Regions from separate parts of the Streptomyces sp. NPDC087901 genome, predicted to be linked through region 3. Evidence: predicted binding sites of a transcription regulator. Region 3 holds the regulator's gene; each other region holds the start of a gene.
What was found. The regulator HrcA, encoded in region 3, represses chaperone genes, less so after heat shock. The targets are predictions, from matches to a motif close to TTNGCACTCNGNNNNNCNGAGTGCNAA.

Region 1: groES (co-chaperone GroES) is a predicted target of HrcA. The motif match lies at 1,649-1,675, and genes of this name have one in related genera.
Region 2: groL (chaperonin GroEL) is a predicted target of HrcA. The motif match lies at 1,775-1,801, and genes of this name have one in related genera.

Annotation. Positions count from the first base shown of each region.
Region 1 is NZ_JBIUUC010000003.1:445,131-448,403, reverse strand. It holds gene ACIOEW_RS11545 (THUMP-like domain-containing protein) at 1-127, opposite strand, end outside; gene ACIOEW_RS11540 (polysaccharide deacetylase family protein) at 224-1,240, shown strand; gene ACIOEW_RS11535 (hypothetical protein) at 1,237-1,560, shown strand; gene groES (co-chaperone GroES) at 1,825-2,133, shown strand; gene groL (chaperonin GroEL) at 2,237-3,273, shown strand, end outside.
Region 2 is NZ_JBIUUC010000017.1:175,864-179,136, reverse strand. It holds gene groL (chaperonin GroEL) at 1-1,612, opposite strand, end outside; gene ACIOEW_RS35960 (cold-shock protein) at 1,983-2,189, opposite strand; gene ACIOEW_RS35955 (MoaD/ThiS family protein) at 2,623-2,901, opposite strand; gene thrC (threonine synthase) at 2,971-3,273, opposite strand, start outside.
Region 3 is NZ_JBIUUC010000001.1:507,629-510,901, forward strand. It holds gene ACIOEW_RS02165 (DUF3097 domain-containing protein) at 1-153, opposite strand, end outside; gene ACIOEW_RS02170 (MBL fold metallo-hydrolase) at 179-910, opposite strand; gene hrcA (heat-inducible transcriptional repressor HrcA) at 1,096-2,112, shown strand; gene dnaJ (molecular chaperone DnaJ) at 2,113-3,249, shown strand.

The sequences.
Region 1 (3,273 bases), on a different contig from region 3:
CGGGGTCGTACGACCGCAGCCCGGCCAGCAGCTCGGCGCCCTCGGGGGTGCGCAGGGCCAGGAAGGCGGCGAGAGGGTCGGGGGCGTCGGACGGGCCGGTCGGGGCGAGAGCGTTCACCCGCCCCATTGTGGGCCAGTCGGCTGCGCGCCAGCCGGGGGACCGTGCGGGGCGGGCGCTGTGTCGGGCCGGATGCCCGATCCCGGGCTGGCAGGATGCGGCGCCATGCAGCCAGTACGACAAAAGGAAGAATTCGACATGAAGAGGCGCAGACCGGGTGCGGTGTCGGACGGGCAGGGGCGGAAGAGGCGCGCGCAGGGACACTTGCGTCGCCGGCCGGGCTACGCGGTCCTCGCCGCGCTCCTGGTCGCCGCCGTCGGGTCGGGCTGTGCGGCCGGGACCGGTGACCGTGCCCCGGCCGATCCGGCGCGCGCGGCCGCCGCCCGGGCCGGACAGCAGGGCGGCCCCCCGGCAGGGGCGGTGGGCTCCGTCGCGGCGAAGGCGGAGAAGGTGCGCCGCGCCCAGGCCGCACGGGCGGTCGCCGCCAAGAAGTGGGGCCTGGCGAGCACCCCGCTGGCTCCGCCGGCGCCGCCCGCCGCGAAGCCGCACATCACCACCCGCAAGGGCTTCGAGGTCGAGGGCGGCGACGCCTCGCTGCCGCCGGTCTTCACCACGGTCCCCACCAAGGAGAAGGTCGTCTTCCTGACGATGGACGACGGGGACGACAAGGACCCCGAGCTGCTGCGGATGATGTCGGAGCTGAGCATCCCGTACAGCGCCTTCCTCAGTGACTACCTGGTGCGCGACGACTACGGGTACTTCAAGGAGGCCCAGGCCCGCGGTGTCGTCCTCGGCAACCACACGCTGAACCACCGCTACATGCCGGGCCTCTCCCACGAGGAGCAGAAGCGGGAGATCTGCGACCAGCAGGACATCATCGAGCAGCAGTACGGCGAGCGCCCCCGGCTCTTCCGGCCGCCGTACGGCAACTACAACGGCGACACCCTGCGGATCGCCAGGTCCTGCGGCATCACGGCCGTGCCCCTCTGGGCGGCCGAGGCGTTCCCCGACCACATGGAGTGGCGGGAGGAGGACCAGGACCTGCACCCCGGCGACATCATCCTCACCCACTTCCGCGGCAAGAAGGACTGGAAGGGCAGCATGCCCGACCTGATCCGGTCCGTCATGAAGGTCATCACGGACAAGGGATACGCGGTGGCCCGGCTGGAGGACTACGTATGAGCAGGGCGCACCGGCTGCTGGCCGGACTGCTGACCGCCGGTGCGCTCCTGACCGCAGCCGGCTGCGCGCAGTCGGTGGACGCGATCGAGCGGCTGGGCCGGAAGGCGGCGCAGCGGGTGAACCCGTCGCCGAGTGCGGTGGAGGTGCGGCCCACGGCGGTGCGCGGTGATCACGGGGCGCCCGGGGCGATGGTCGTCGTCGCCTGCGGCCGCGCCGCGGCGGCCGGGGACGCCCGGGTGCGCCCGCCGGTCCGCTGGTGGCCGGAGCGGTCGGGGCCGCGCGGCGGGGCGGCCGCGGATGCGGGGTGCCGGCGCTCCTGACGTGCGGAACGGTCCGGACGCTTGCGGCGTTCTCCCTGTGCCGGGCGGGTCCCGACAGGGGGCGACCGGACGCCACGAGGGGCGTGAATTGGCACTCCGCTTGACCGAGTGCTAATCGCGGTCATAGTCTCAGTGCTGGCACTCCCCACTGGAGAGTGCCAGCAGTTCTGTGCGACCGGCAGGTCCGGCACCCGCGACGACGGGCCCACCTGGTCGCCACCCAAAGACTGATAACCCCGTGAGATCTCCGAAGGGGGAGACCGGATCGTGTCGACCAGCACCAAGGTTGCGATCAAGCCGCTCGAGGACCGCATTGTGGTCCAGCCGCTCGACGCCGAGCAGACCACGGCCTCCGGCCTGGTCATTCCCGACACCGCCAAGGAGAAGCCCCAGGAGGGCGTCGTCCTGGCCGTGGGCCCGGGCCGCTTCGAGAACGGCGAGCGCCTTCCGCTCGACGTCAAGACCGGCGATGTCGTGCTGTACAGCAAGTACGGCGGCACCGAGGTGAAGTACAACGGCGAGGAGTACCTCGTCCTCTCGGCTCGCGACGTGCTCGCGATCATCGAGAAGTAATTCACTTAACGTTTGCTTCTGTTCTGCGCCCCTGGCCCCCTGCGAAATGACTAGCCGGGCGGCGAGGGGCGCAGTTCTTGTTTTGAGAGGACAGTTCAGCTCCATGGCGAAGATCCTGAAGTTCGACGAGGACGCCCGTCGCGCCCTCGAGCGCGGCGTCAACAAGCTTGCCGACACGGTCAAGGTGACGATCGGCCCCAAGGGCCGCAACGTCGTCATCGACAAGAAGTTCGGTGCGCCCACCATCACCAACGACGGTGTCACCATCGCGCGCGAGGTCGAGCTGGACGACCCGTACGAGAACCTCGGTGCCCAGCTGGTGAAGGAGGTGGCGACCAAGACCAACGACGTAGCCGGTGACGGTACGACCACCGCCACCGTCCTGGCCCAGGCGCTCGTCCGCGAAGGCCTGCGCAACGTGGCCGCGGGCGCGTCCCCGGCCGCCCTGAAGAAGGGCATCGACGCCGCGGTCAAGGCCGTCTCCGAGGAGCTCCTCGCGACGGCCCGCCCGATCGAGGACAAGTCCGACATCGCCGCCGTGGCCGCGCTCTCCGCGCAGGACACCCAGGTCGGCGAGCTCATCGCGGACGCGATGGACAAGGTCGGCAAGGACGGTGTCATCACCGTCGAGGAGTCCAACACCTTCGGTCTGGACCTCGACTTCACCGAGGGCATGGCCTTCGACAAGGGCTACCTGTCCCCGTACATGGTGACCGACCAGGAGCGTATGGAGGCCGTCCTCGACGACCCGTACATCCTGATCCACCAGGGCAAGATCGGCTCGATCCAGGAGCTGCTGCCGCTCCTGGAGAAGGTCATCCAGGCCGGTGCCTCCAAGCCGCTGCTGATCATCGCCGAGGACGTCGAGGGCGAGGCCCTGTCGACCCTGGTCGTCAACAAGATCCGTGGCACCTTCAACGCCGTCGCGGTGAAGGCCCCGGGCTTCGGTGACCGCCGCAAGGCCATGCTCGGCGACATCGCCACCCTCACCGGTGCGACCGTCATCGCCGAGGAGGTCGGCCTCAAGCTCGACCAGGCCGGTCTGGACGTGCTGGGCACCGCCCGCCGCGTGACCGTCTCCAAGGACGACACCACCATCGTCGACGGTGGCGGCAAGTCCGACGAGGTCGCCGGCCGCGT
Region 2 (3,273 bases), on a different contig from region 3:
CACCGCCCGGCATGCCGCCCGGAGCGCCGCCGGCAGCGGCCTTCTCCGGCTTGTCGGCGATGACGGCCTCGGTGGTGAGGAAGAGCGCGGCGATGGACGCGGCGTTCTGCAGGGCGGAGCGCGTGACCTTCGCCGGGTCGAGAATGCCCTCGGCGATCATGTCGACGTACTCGCCGGTCGCGGCGTTGAGGCCGTGACCGATCGGCAGGTTGCGCACCTTCTCGACGACGACGCCACCCTCGAGACCACCGTTGACGGCGATCTGCTTGAGCGGAGCCTCCAGCGCCAGCTTGACGGCGTTGGCGCCGGTCGCCTCGTCACCCGTGAGCTCGAGCTTCTCGAAGACGGCCGAGGCCTGGAGCAGAGCCACGCCACCACCGGCGACGATGCCCTCCTCGACGGCGGCCTTGGCGTTGCGCACCGCGTCCTCGATGCGGTGCTTGCGCTCCTTGAGCTCGACCTCGGTCGCGGCACCGGCCTTGATGACGGCCACGCCGCCGGCCAGCTTCGCGAGGCGCTCCTGGAGCTTCTCGCGGTCGTAGTCCGAGTCGGAGTTCTCGATCTCGGCACGGATCTGGTTGACGCGACCCTGAACCTGGTCGCTGTCACCGGCGCCGTCGACGATCGTCGTCTCGTCCTTGGTGATGACGACCTTGCGGGCGCGGCCGAGCAGGTCGAGACCGGCGTTCTCCAGCTTGAGGCCGACCTCCTCGGAGATGACGGTGCCACCGGTGAGGATGGCGATGTCGCCGAGCATGGCCTTGCGGCGGTCACCGAAGCCCGGGGCCTTGACGGCGACGGACTTGAAGGTGCCACGGATCTTGTTGACGACCAGGGTCGACAGGGCCTCGCCCTCGACGTCCTCGGCGATGATCAGCAGCGGCTTGCCGGACTGCATGACCTTCTCGAGCAGCGGAAGGAGGTCCTTCACGTTGCTGATCTTCGAGTTCACGATCAGGATGTACGGGTCGTCCAGGGACGACTCCATGCGCTCCATGTCCGTGGCGAAGTACGCCGAGATGTAGCCCTTGTCGAAGCGCATACCCTCGGTGAGCTCGAGCTCCAGACCGAAGGTCTGGGACTCCTCGACGGTGATGACGCCTTCCTTGCCGACCTTGTCCATGGCCTCGGCGATGAGCTCGCCGATCTGGGTGTCAGCGGCGGAGATGGAGGCGGTCGAAGCGATCTGCTCCTTGGTCTCCACGTCCTTGGCCTGCTCCAGGAGGGCGGCGGAGACGGCCTCGACGGCCTTCTCGATGCCCCGCTTGAGCGCCATCGGGTTGGCACCTGCGGCCACGTTGCGAAGGCCCTCGCGGACGAGCGCCTGAGCGAGAACGGTGGCGGTGGTCGTACCGTCGCCGGCGACGTCGTCCGTCTTCTTGGCGACCTCCTTGACCAGCTCCGCACCGATCTTCTCGTACGGGTCCTCCAGCTCGATCTCCTTGGCGATGGAAACACCATCGTTGGTGATCGTGGGGGCGCCCCACTTCTTCTCAAGGACGACGTTGCGGCCCTTGGGGCCGAGGGTGACCTTGACGGCGTCGGCGAGCTGGTTCATGCCGCGCTCAAGACCGCGCCGGGCCTCCTCGTCGAAGGCGATGATCTTGGCCATATGAAGTGGTCCTCCCGGACAGGGGTGGATTTCTCCGGACCGAGAGGCGCCCGCGACGGACGGCCTGCCTGTCTGCCGGTTCCTTGCCCCGGCAGACCTGCGGGCCTCACCGGCCCGGTCCAAGTTTCTGTCACTCTCACCCAGAGAGTGCTAAGCCAATAATTAGCACTCGACCCCCGAGAGTGCAAGCGTCCCCCTCCGGAGTGTGGACAGCCGCAAAGGGGCCCGCGGGAGCGTCCCGGGACGGCGCGGAAGCGCCCGGGGGTGCCGCGAAAGCGTCCCGGGACGCACGGAGGGCCCGTACCCCAGGGGTACGGGCCCTCCGTGCGTGAGTAGTGTCGTTGGCCGACTGCGTGGTGACAGGCCGGGCTCAGCCGACGGCGAGCTTGACCATGTCCGCCTGCGGCCCCTTCTGGCCCTGCGAGATTTCGAATTCAACTCGCTGACCCTCTTCGAGGGTGCGGTACCCGTCCATCTGGATCGCGCTGTAGTGGACGAAAACATCCGCACCACCGTCGACCGCGATGAAGCCGTACCCCTTCTCCGCGTTGAACCACTTGACGGTGCCCTGAGCCATGCCTAACTCCCCTATTACTGGCCCTTGCACGGGACCGCACTTCGCGGGCCCGGGTCAGAACTCACCCTCCGACAGGAGAGGGTGTGTGCGCCGGAACGCGTCGACCGCGGCCGAATGTATCTGCCCAACTGCCCTCTGCAACAGGTCAATCGGACGAGAAATCTGAGCAGCACCGATCGCCCGAATGTGTGGGATTCATGAGATTCCAGGGCAAGTCAGGCCAGGCAAAGGCGACTTATGGCGCAAGGGGCTCACGTACTTTGGCTGCATCTTGTCGCGGCCAGGCGCATTCTCATATGCGGGCGGCACGGGCAGCGGAGGGGGCTTCCCTCACTGTACCGCGCTCAACCATGCAGAATTGCCCCCTCCGCTTCTCTCGCAGAGGGGGCAATTCCGGTAACGCGGTGAAGTCGGGCCGGCGAGGCCCGGGGGCTCAGCAGCCGCCGGCGACGGCCGGGATGATCGAGATACCGGCACCGTCCGGGGTGACCGCGTCCAGGCCGCCCTCGAAGCGCACGTCGTCGTCGTTGACGTACACGTTCACGAAGCGGCGCAGCTTGCCCTGGTCGTCCAGGACGCGGGCGGCGATGCCCGGGTGGTCCTTCTCCAGGGACTCGATGACCTGGGAAAGGGTCGCGCCCTCGGCCGGGACCTCGGCCTGGCCGCCCGTGTAGGTGCGGAGGATGGTGGGGATACGGACCTTGACGCTCATGGTGGGTGCCCTTCCTGAGTCTCGAGTGGTCGGAAGCCGGTGCCCGGCAGGGGCCGGGGCGCCGGGTTCTCAGCTGGTGGCGAGTCCGGCGGCGCGGAAGGCTTCCAGACTCGGGCGGATCGTGGCGCTCGCCTGCGAGGTGGCGGCCACCGCGTCCAGCGTCTTGAGGCCGTCACCGGTGTTCAGGATGACAGTGGTGAGCGCCGGGTCCAGCAGACCGGCCTCGATCAGCTTCTGCGTCACGCCGACCGTCACCCCGCCGGCCGTCTCGGCGAAGATGCCCTCGGTGCGGGCCAGCAGCTTGATCGCGTCGACGACCTGCTCGTCGTTGACGTCCTCGACCGCGCCACCGGTGCGGCGGGCGATATCCAG
Region 3 (3,273 bases):
CGTCGGGCCCTCGGCCGTCTTCTCGCACCGGATCACCGCGCCGCAGAAGCCGGTGGCGACGTCCTCCACGACCAGATCGGGCTCGGCGGGCACCTCGGGGACGGGGGCGGACTTCTTCCACGGCGGGGTCAGGTCCGGCTGGTAGCTGCGCATCGGACGACGATAAGCGGGGAACGGGCTACGACACGCCGAACCGAGCAGCAAGGTCGTCGCGTTGGGCCCGGACGAACGCGGCGTCCACCACCGCCCCGTGCCCCGGCACGTACAGCGCGTCCTCGCCGCCCAGCTCCAGCAGCCGGTCCAGCGCCGCCGGCCAGCGTGCGGGAAAGGCGTCCGGGCCCGCCTGGGGCTCACCGGACTCCTCGACCAGGTCGCCGCAGAACACGATCGCGGGGGAGCCGGGGACGCCGGGGACCAGCACCGCCAGATCGTGACCGCTGTGCGCCGGACCGGCGTTCACGAGCAGCACCTCGCGCCCGCCGCCCAGATCGAGCGTCCACTCGGCGCACACCTCGTGAGGGGGCGCCACCAGCACATCGGCGGACTCGGCGGCGTCGTGCTCGGGCAGGCCGTGCCGCACCGCGTCGGCGTGCAACTCGTCCGCCCCGCGCCGCAGGAGATCCGCCGCGCCCACCGCGCCGTACACCTGCGTCCCGGCGAAGGCCGCCGTGCCCAGCACATGATCGAAGTGGGGGTGGCTGAGTGCGATATGCGTCACCCTTCGGCCCAGCAGCGCCTGTGCCTGGGTGCGTACCTCCACCGCTTCACGGAGTGACGACCCGGTGTCGCAGAGCAGTACTCCGTCGGTCCCGGCCACGAGGGCGACCGTCGCATCCCACACCGGAAGGCGTCGCCGGCCCACTCCGTGTCCGAGTCGCTCCCAGCCGAACTCTTCCCAAGAGGCGTCCATACGACGACGCTATCGGCAACGACCTGCGCAGTCTCGCGGTAGCGTGGCCGGTCGCCCTTGCTAGGGGGCTACCCCGTCGCCGTACACTGGCCGGGGGATTGCTGGCACTCGTACGCACAGAGTGCCAGGAGAAGACCCGGGAACGGCCCGAGAACCACCGAGGTACACAGCTGGAGGTGTGCGCGATGCTCAGCGAACGCAGACTCGAAGTGCTGCGCGCCATCGTCCAGGACTATGTCGGCACCGAGGAGCCCGTCGGCTCCAAGGCGCTCACGGAGCGGCACAAGCTGGGGGTCTCCCCGGCCACCGTCCGCAACGACATGGCGGTGCTGGAGGACGAGGGCTTCATCGCCCAGCCGCACACCAGTGCGGGACGCATCCCGACGGACAAGGGTTACCGGCTCTTCGTCGACAAGCTCGCGGGCGTCAAGCCCCTGTCGTCGCCGGAGCGCCGTGCCATTCAGAATTTCCTCGACGGCGCGGTCGACCTCGACGATGTCGTGGGACGTACCGTACGGCTGCTCGCGCAGCTGACCCGGCAGGTCGCCGTCGTGCAGTACCCCTCGCTGACCCGCTCGACGGTGCGGCACGTGGAACTGCTGTCCCTGGCCCCCGCCCGGCTGATGCTCGTGCTGATCACGGACACCGGCCGGGTCGAACAGCGGCTGGTCGACTGCCCCGCGCCGTTCGGCGAGACCTCTCTCGCCGATCTGCGGGCCCGGCTCAACAGCCGGGTCGTGGGACGCCGTTTCGCGGACGTTCCGCAGCTGGTGCAGGACCTGCCGGAATCCTTCGAGAGCGAGGACCGGGGAACCGTGTCCACCGTGCTCTCGATCCTGCTCGAATGCCTCGTCGAGGAGACGGAGGAGCGGCTGATGATCGGCGGCACCTCCAACCTCACCCGCTTCGGGCACGACTTCCCTGTGATGATCCGGCCGGTGCTGGAGGCGTTGGAGGAGCAGGTCGTGCTGCTGAAGCTGCTCGGCGAGGCCAAGGACTCGGGCATGACCGTACGTATCGGGCACGAGAACGCCCACGAGGGGCTCAACTCCACGTCCGTCGTCGCGGTCGGCTACGGTTCGGGCGACGAGGCAGTCGCCAAACTCGGCGTGGTCGGACCGACCCGCATGGACTACCCCGGAACGATGGGAGCGGTACGCGCAGTGGCACGTTACGTCGGACAGATCCTGGCGGAGTCGTAAGTGGCCACGGACTACTACGCCGTACTCGGCGTGCGCCGCGACGCTTCGCAGGACGAGATCAAGAAGGCCTTCCGGAGGCTCGCCCGCGAGCTGCACCCGGATGTGAACCCCGATCCGAAGACCCAGGAGCGGTTCAAGGAGATCAACGCCGCTTACGAGGTGTTGTCGGACGCTCAGAAGAAGCAGGTCTACGACCTCGGCGGCGACCCGCTGTCCGCCTCCGGAGGTGGTGGCGCGGGCGGATTCGGACAGGGTGGCTTCGGCAACTTCTCCGACATCATGGACGCGTTCTTCGGTACGGCGTCGCAGCGCGGACCCCGTTCGCGCACCCGTCGCGGCCAGGACGCCATGATCAGGCTGGAGATCGACCTCTCCGAGTCGGCCTTCGGTACGACCAAGGACATCCAGGTCGACACGGCCGTCGTCTGTACGACCTGCAGCGGTGAGGGTGCCGCACCCGGCACCTCCGCCCAGACCTGTGACATGTGCCGCGGCCGCGGCGAGGTCTCCCAGGTCACACGGTCGTTCCTCGGCCAGGTCATGACCTCGCGGCCCTGCCCCCAGTGCCAGGGCTTCGGTACGGTCGTGCCGACGCCGTGCCCGGAGTGCGCCGGTGACGGCCGCATCCGCTCGCGGCGCACGCTCACCGTGAAGATCCCCGCCGGTGTCGACAACGGCACCCGGATCCAGCTCGCGGGCGAGGGTGAGGTCGGCCCCGGCGGCGGCCCGGCCGGTGATCTCTACGTCGAGATCCACGAGCTGCCGCACGCCGTGTTCCAGCGGCGCGGCGACGATCTGCACTGCACGGTCACCATCCCGATGACGGCGGCGGCCCTCGGCACCAAGGTGCCGCTGGAGACGCTCGACGGGCTGGAGGAGGTCGACATCCGGCCGGGCACCCAGTCCGGCCAGTCCGTCCCGCTGCACGGGCGCGGCATCACGCACCTGCGAGGCGGCGGGCGCGGCGACCTGATCGTGCACGTCGAGGTGATGACCCCGACGAAGATGGACCCGGAGCAGGAGCGCCTTCTGCGCGAGCTGTCGAAACTGCGCGGCGAGGAGCGGCCCACCGGCCAGTTCCAGCCCGGGCAGCAGGGCCTGTTCTCGCGACTGAAGGACGCGTTCAACGGCCGCTAGGGCTGCGACCGAGTCGCGCAACGA